Regions from separate parts of the Rhizobium sp. BR 314 genome, predicted to be linked through region 3. Evidence: predicted binding sites of a transcription regulator. Region 3 holds the regulator's gene; each other region holds the start of a gene.
The links. The regulator PhoB, encoded in region 3, activates phosphate uptake and scavenging genes when phosphate is short. The targets are predictions, from matches to a motif close to TGTCATNNANCTGTCAT.

Region 1: a site for PhoB is predicted at 1,330-1,346, ahead of phnF (phosphonate metabolism transcriptional regulator PhnF). Genes of this name have one in related genera too.
Region 2: a site for PhoB is predicted at 816-832, ahead of phnF (phosphonate metabolism transcriptional regulator PhnF). Genes of this name have one in related genera too.

The regions. Positions count from the first base shown of each region.
Region 1 is NZ_JARWLA010000018.1:79,461-81,723, forward strand. Features, by position in the region: gene QD461_RS21405 (2,3-bisphosphoglycerate-dependent phosphoglycerate mutase) at 1-488, shown strand, start outside; gene phnF (phosphonate metabolism transcriptional regulator PhnF) at 580-1,314, opposite strand; gene phnG (phosphonate C-P lyase system protein PhnG) at 1,416-1,892, shown strand; gene phnH (phosphonate C-P lyase system protein PhnH) at 1,892-2,263, shown strand, end outside.
Region 2 is NZ_JARWLA010000038.1:63,769-66,031, reverse strand. Features, by position in the region: gene QD461_RS30720 (extracellular solute-binding protein) at 1-633, opposite strand, end outside; gene phnF (phosphonate metabolism transcriptional regulator PhnF) at 856-1,614, shown strand; gene QD461_RS30710 (class I SAM-dependent methyltransferase) at 1,717-2,263, shown strand, end outside.
Region 3 is NZ_JARWLA010000019.1:43,406-45,668, reverse strand. Features, by position in the region: gene pstB (phosphate ABC transporter ATP-binding protein PstB) at 1-13, shown strand, start outside; gene phoU (phosphate signaling complex protein PhoU) at 65-778, shown strand; gene phoB (phosphate regulon transcriptional regulator PhoB) at 810-1,493, shown strand; gene QD461_RS21885 (GcrA family cell cycle regulator) at 1,586-2,110, opposite strand.

The DNA.
Region 1 (2,263 bases), on a different contig from region 3:
AGTACGATATCGCTTTCACCTCGGATCTCACACGCGCCCAGCACACGCTGAAGATCATCCTCGATGAAATCGGCCAACCCGGCCTCGAAACCATCAAGGATCAGGCGCTGAACGAGCGCGACTACGGCGATCTCTCCGGTCTCAACAAGGACGACGCCCGCGCCAAGTGGGGCGAAGAGCAGGTTCACATCTGGCGCCGCTCCTACGACGTTCCGCCGCCCGGCGGCGAGAGCCTGCGCGACACCGGCGCGCGCGTCTGGCCCTACTACCTGACGGAAATCCTGCCGCGCGTGCTTGCCGGCCAGAACGTGCTGGTCGCCGCTCACGGCAACTCGCTGCGCTCGCTCGTGATGGTTCTCGACCGCCTGAGCAAGGCACAGATCCTGGAGCTGAACCTCGCGACGGGCGTGCCGATGGTCTACAAGCTCAAGGCCGATTCCACCGTCGCCTCGAAGGAAGTCCTCGGCGACATGTCCGGCGCGCATTGAGCGCAAGCTTTCGGGCCTGAAGGCCCCTCAGACTAGCCCTCTCCCCGCTTGACGGGGAAAGGGACGATCTTCCAGAGATTGCTTCGCAGCCTCAGTTTTCGACAGTGAAGCGCACCCTGTCTGCGGCGAAGCGGGAAATCGAATATTGCACCGGGACATCGTCGAGATCCGCGTTGAGCGCCTGGGCGACCAGAACGATAGCACCTGGAGATAGTTGCAGATCGCTCAGGTCGCTTTCGTCGGCATGAGCCGCCGTGATCTCGGTGACGACGCGCACATAGTCCGGCACGCCCAATTCCCGAAAAGCCTTCGTGATCGATCCGGTCGTCCGGTAGATCTCGGCGATATCGCCGAAGCGATCGGCCGGGAACCAGCTGGTGGCGCGCGATACCGGGCGATGATCCGCCTGGCCGAGCGTTTCCAAGCGCACAAGTTTTGTACCGACATCGACCTTGAGCTGCCCGGCAAGTTCCACATTTGCCGGCTCGTCACTGGAAGCAAGCAGGACGCTGCGGGTTTCGCGCACCTGATCGCCGATCCCTTGCGAGAAGCGTGTCCGCTTGGAAATCGGGAAGCTCAGCCGCTCCTTGCGCTCAATCAGCGTGCCCCGCCCCTGCACCGCCCGGACAATCCCCTCCTGCGCCAGCGCGCTGAGCGCGCTGCGGATCGTGTGCCTATTGACGCCGAACTGCAGGGCCAGCGTGGTTTCCGGCGGCACCATGCCCGTTTCGTCAAAATCGCCGTGATTGATCGACGTGCGAATCCGGTCGGCGATCTGCCGCCAGAGCGCCACGCCCGTCTGCCTCTGTATCTTCTGCCCTACCATCTCGCCCACTCGCCCTGTCACACGCTTGTCACGACTCACCAATAGATATAAATCTACATTGTATGGTTGTCTATATCAATAGATATTTAGAGGAAGATGCGATGAATTCAGCACAGAGGCAAGAAGCGGCCGCGCAGGAGCGCCGGGAACGCAAGCGCGTTGCCGATCTTCTGGCGCAGGCCGAGCGCGACGAGCTAGAAGCGGCGTGGGAGGCATTGCCGAGCAAGCCGGTGGTGCAGCCGGTGCGCGGCCCGGAAACGGGGCTGGTCATGGTACGCGGCCGTATCGGCGGCGGCGGTTCGCCCTTCAATCTCGGCGAGGTCACGGTGACCCGCGCCACCATCCGGCTGGCATCCGGCACCATCGGTCACGCTCATGCGCTGGGCACGGATCGCGACAAGGCTCGTCTCTCGGCCATCTTCGATGCCCTTTGGCAGCAGTCGGCCACTAAGGAGTTCGTCGAAAAGACGATCCTGCTGCCGGTCACCGAGCGCATCGCCGAATATGACCGCAAACGCGCCGAAGAGACGGCTGCGACCCGCGTCGATTTCTTCACCATGGTTCGCGGAGAAGACTGATGAGCCTCACGACTTCCACTTTCGGCAATGATGCATTGACGGGCGGCTTCGCCGATCCGGTCTTCGATGGGCAGAATGTCTTCAAGATGATGATGGATGCGATGGCCCGCCCGGGAACTCTGCAAGCCATCACGACCGAGGTCGCACCGCCGCAGCCTCTCGGCATCGCCGCCGGCGCGATCGGGCTTACCCTTTGCGACCACGACACGCCGGTCTGGCTTTCGACCAGCCTTGGACGATCGAGCCTGCCGGAATGGCTGAGTTTCCACACCGGAGCGCCGATCATCCAGGAGCGATTGGAAGCGGCCTTCGCCTTTATCGAGGCCGGCATGGCGTTGTCCTCCTTCAATCAGTTCGCCATCGGCACCCAA
Region 2 (2,263 bases), on a different contig from region 3:
CTGGATGAAGGATTGGCTCGTCCATTCGTTGTTGGACAGCGAGATCGGCGAACGATAGGTCGGATGCTTGCCTTTCAGGGCCGCATCGAGCTTGCGTGCGCTCTCGTACAGCCACTTGGTGTCCGGTGTTTCCGGAAGGTTGGGGTCGAGGCCGGCAGCCTTCCACATCTCGCTGTTGATATAAGTAATTGGCGTCGACATGGCCCAGGGAAGGCCGATGACTGCGCCATCGATCGTGACCAGCGGTAATACGGAGGAACGAAAATTGGCGAGAATGACCTCAGCCTTCGCAGCATTGATCTCACGCAGATCACGCGCGCCGAGCGTGCGCTTGGCAAAATAGCCGAACTTCCAGCCGGTGATCATCATGGCTGGCGGTCGACCGGCAGCGACGCTGGCGACAGCCTTGACCGTGACGGCTTCATAGTCGCCATCGAACCGGTTGGTAACGGTTACGCCTAGGTTCTTTGCGTTGAACGCATCGACGACTTTCTGGAACGGCTTGTCGGGACCCCAGGTGCTCGAAATTTCAATCGCCGCATCGGCAGAACGGGCTTTGCCGGTCATTGCGATCGATGTGCCGATGACTGCGGTCGTACCCGCGATGAATTGCCGACGATTAAGCGCTACCATTATACCCTCAATATTCGAATGAATAATAAAACATCCGAATATCTATCTAATGGGCGCGGGTGACACTCATGTGAAGATCTCAAAGCCTGACCATAAAATACGGGAGGAAAATTGGCTTTGATGGCTCTCTTCAGGATGATGATCGCCGGAGAGAGATTGAAAACCAACGCTGGAGCCGATATATGACATTCGAATGACATCATAGAATTCGGATGGGTGGGCATGGAAAAAAAACTGCTGCATGGGCAATGGCAACAGGTCGAGAGCGATATCGCCGAGGATATTCTGACCGGCCGTCTGTCACCCAAGGCGCAGCTTCCCACCGAGGCGGATCTGATGGAACGCTTCGGCGTTGGGCGCCACACCATACGGCGCGCGATTTCCCGGCTGGAGAGCCGAGGGCTCGTGTTGGTCGAGCAGGGGCGGGGAACCTTCGTAAGAGACAGCCGCCTCGACTACCGCCTGTCGGAGCGCACGCGGTTTTCCCAGAATCTGCTCGATCAGGGCAGGGAGCCGCTTGGGCAGGCCATTCACGAAGAGGTAGTGCCTGCCACCGAACTGATTGCCGAAGCCTTGCGGCTTCCCCAAGGCGAGCCGGTCTATCATATCGTCAGACGCGGCTTTGCCGATGAAGAGCCGATAAATTTTTCGCATGCCTACTTTCCGGTGCGCCGTTTCCCAGGTTTCGATGAGGCGCGACGCAGCGGGCGAAGCGTGACGCTTATCCTCGCCGAGTATGGCATCCCCGATTATATCCGCCTGCGCACGGACATCATCGTTCGCTTGCCGACAAATGAGGAGGCAAAGCAGCTATGTCAGTCGGCATCGCAGCCGGTGGTCGCGCTCAGGAAGGTGGATGTGGACCTCAAGGGCACACCGATCTCCTATTCCGAATCCATATGGCCGGGTGAGCGTGTGCAGTTCTCCATCGACAATACCAGCCAGCTTCTGGATGTGCTGGCGCGCGCCGATGCGGGCTGAACGGAATTCGCTCTGCGCGCTTGCTTCCGAGCCGTTGTGAATGACGCTTCCGCTCTGATGTGCTAAACATATTAGCCTCTCAAGCGCGGGGGGACGATGTTGATGTTGGAGGCGGACAGGCTATTCGCCGGCTCGATACCGGAAAACTATGACCGCTATATGGTGCCGCTGATTTTCGAGCCTTATGCGACAGACATTGCGCGGCGCGCCGGCTCCCTGGCGCCGAAAGCGGTCTTGGAGATTGCCGCCGGAACCGGGGTCGTGACACGCACCTTGGCGCCCAAACTCCCTGCTGATGCAACCTATGTTGCGACCGACCTCAATCAGCCGATGCTCGACCATGCGGCGCTGCGGCAACCGTCCGACAGCCGCGTCACATGGCGGCAAGCGGATGCCATGATGCTGCCCTTTGAAGATGCGGCATTCGATCTCGTCCTTTGCCAATTCGGCGCGATGTTCTTTCCCGATCGTACGGCTGCCTATCGTGAAGCAAGGCGCGTCCTGATGCCCCGGGGACATTTCCTGTTCAACGTGTGGGATCGTCTCGAGGAGAATATTTTCGCAGATGATGTGACGAACGCGCTCGCCAGGTTGTTTCCGAACGCCCCACCGCGCTTTCTTGCCCGCATGCCGCACGGCTATCACGATC
Region 3 (2,263 bases):
CCGTTTTGGTTGATGATGTCAGGTGCGCGGCTCCCTTCACACAGTTCACCTTAAGGAAAGAAAAATGGTCTCCACTCACATTCTCTCTGCCTATGACGAAGACCTGAAGTTCCTGACGCGCCGTATTGCCGAAATGGGCGGTCTGGCCGAACAGATGGTCAGCGACAGCGTTCGCGCATTGGTTCATAGCGATGCCGCTCTCGCACAGAAGGTCATCTCCGACGACGTCGTTCTCGACCATGCCGAACGCGAAGTCGGCGACAAGGCGATCGTCACCATCGCACGTCGTCAGCCGATGGCGGCTGACCTGCGCGAGATCATGGGTTCCATCCGCATCGCCTCCGATCTGGAGCGTGTCGGCGACCTTGGCAAGAACACGGCAAAGCGCGTCATCGCCGTGCAGGGCACCGGAGTTCCGCGGAAGCTTGCCCGCGGCATCGAACATCTTTCCGAACTGGCGCTCGGCCAGCTCAAGGAAGTCCTTGACGTCTACGCCACGCGGTCGCCAGACAAGGCTGTTTCGATCCGCGAACGCGACGAGGAAATCGACGCGATGTACACCTCGCTCTTTCGCGAGATGCTGACCTACATGATGGAAGATCCGCGCAACATCACCACCTGCACGCATCTTCTCTTCTGCGCCAAGAACATCGAGCGCATCGGCGACCATGCCACCAATATCGCCGAGACGATCTATTACATGGCGACAGGCGCACAGCCGGAAGGCGAACGTCCGAAGGACGACACTGCAAACACCGTTGGCGCGGTGACGGAATAATCTGGAAGAGAAGAAAGGAGACCAAAGGCGCATGGTTCCGAGAGTTGCTGTTGTAGAAGACGAGGAAGCGCTGAGCGTTCTGCTGCGCTATAATCTTGAGGCCGAAGGCTTCGAGGTCGACACGATCCTCAGAGGCGATGAAGCCGAGTTGCGTCTCCAGGAGCGCATCCCCGATCTTCTGATCCTCGACTGGATGCTCCCCGGCGTGTCCGGCATCGAGCTTTGCCGCCGGCTGCGTATGCGGCCGGAGACGGAGCGCCTGCCGATTATCATGTTGACGGCCCGCGGCGAGGAAAGCGAGCGCGTGCGCGGCCTTTCCACCGGCGCGGACGATTACGTCGTCAAGCCGTTCTCGACGCCGGAGCTGATGGCGCGCGTCAAGGCGATGCTACGGCGTGCCCGTCCGGAGGTTCTCTCTACGGTGCTGCGTTGCGGCGATATCGAGCTGGACCGCGAAACCCATCGCGTTCATCGCAAGAGCCGCGAAGTGCGGCTGGGTCCGACGGAATTCCGTCTGCTGGAATTCCTGATGTCCTCGCCGGGCCGCGTCTTCTCCCGCTCGCAGCTGCTGGACGGCGTCTGGGGGCACGATATCTATGTCGACGAACGCACCGTCGACGTTCATGTCGGCCGCCTGCGCAAGGCGCTAAACTTCTCCAATATGCAGGATGTCATCCGCACCGTTCGCGGCGCGGGCTATTCCATGGAGGCCTGAGCGGTCAACCGCTCAGGCATCAACATTGCGGCGGAAACAGAAAACGGGCCTCGAGGGGCCCGTTTCGTTGTCTGAATTCTTGAATTCGCTGCTTAGCCGTTGTTGCGACGGCGATCATGCACCGGCTGGTAGGCCATGCGCTGATGATAGGTGCAGTACGGCGAGGAATCCGGGCTGTCATTGCCGCAGAAGTGGAAATCGTCCTTCAACGGATCACCGACGGGCCACTTGCAGGTGCGTTCCGTCAGTTCCGTCAGGCCGAGGCGGCGCGAAATCGGAACGACGACATTGGCCGCGGGACGGTAGGTGATCTCGTTGACCGCATCGACCTCGATCTCTTCCTTCAGCATGGTTGCACCCTGCTGGCGGGCAACCGTACGGGTCGCGACGCGCGAGGTGTAAGCCGGAGCCCTTGGCGCCGAGGCAGTGCGCTTCGGCGTGCGAGCAGCCGTCGCCGTGCCACCCGCCTTCGCTCGGCCGGGAAGGTTCAGGCGATGCACCTTGCCGATGACGGCATTACGGCTCACGCCACCCAGTTGCGCCGCGATCTGGCTGGCGCTCAACCCTTCGGACCATAGCTTTTTCAGCTTCTCGACGCGTTCGTCTGTCCAATTCATGCCCTGTCTCCGCTGTCGCGTTTCCGGTGGCAGAATCCTTCACCATTGCCTCGCATGGGATCGAGGCACGAAACGCTTTAAAATTGTGGTGACTAGTTCCGCCGCATGCAGTCTAGCAATTGCTTTTTAACCTAGTGTGAGGCTGACTCCGTG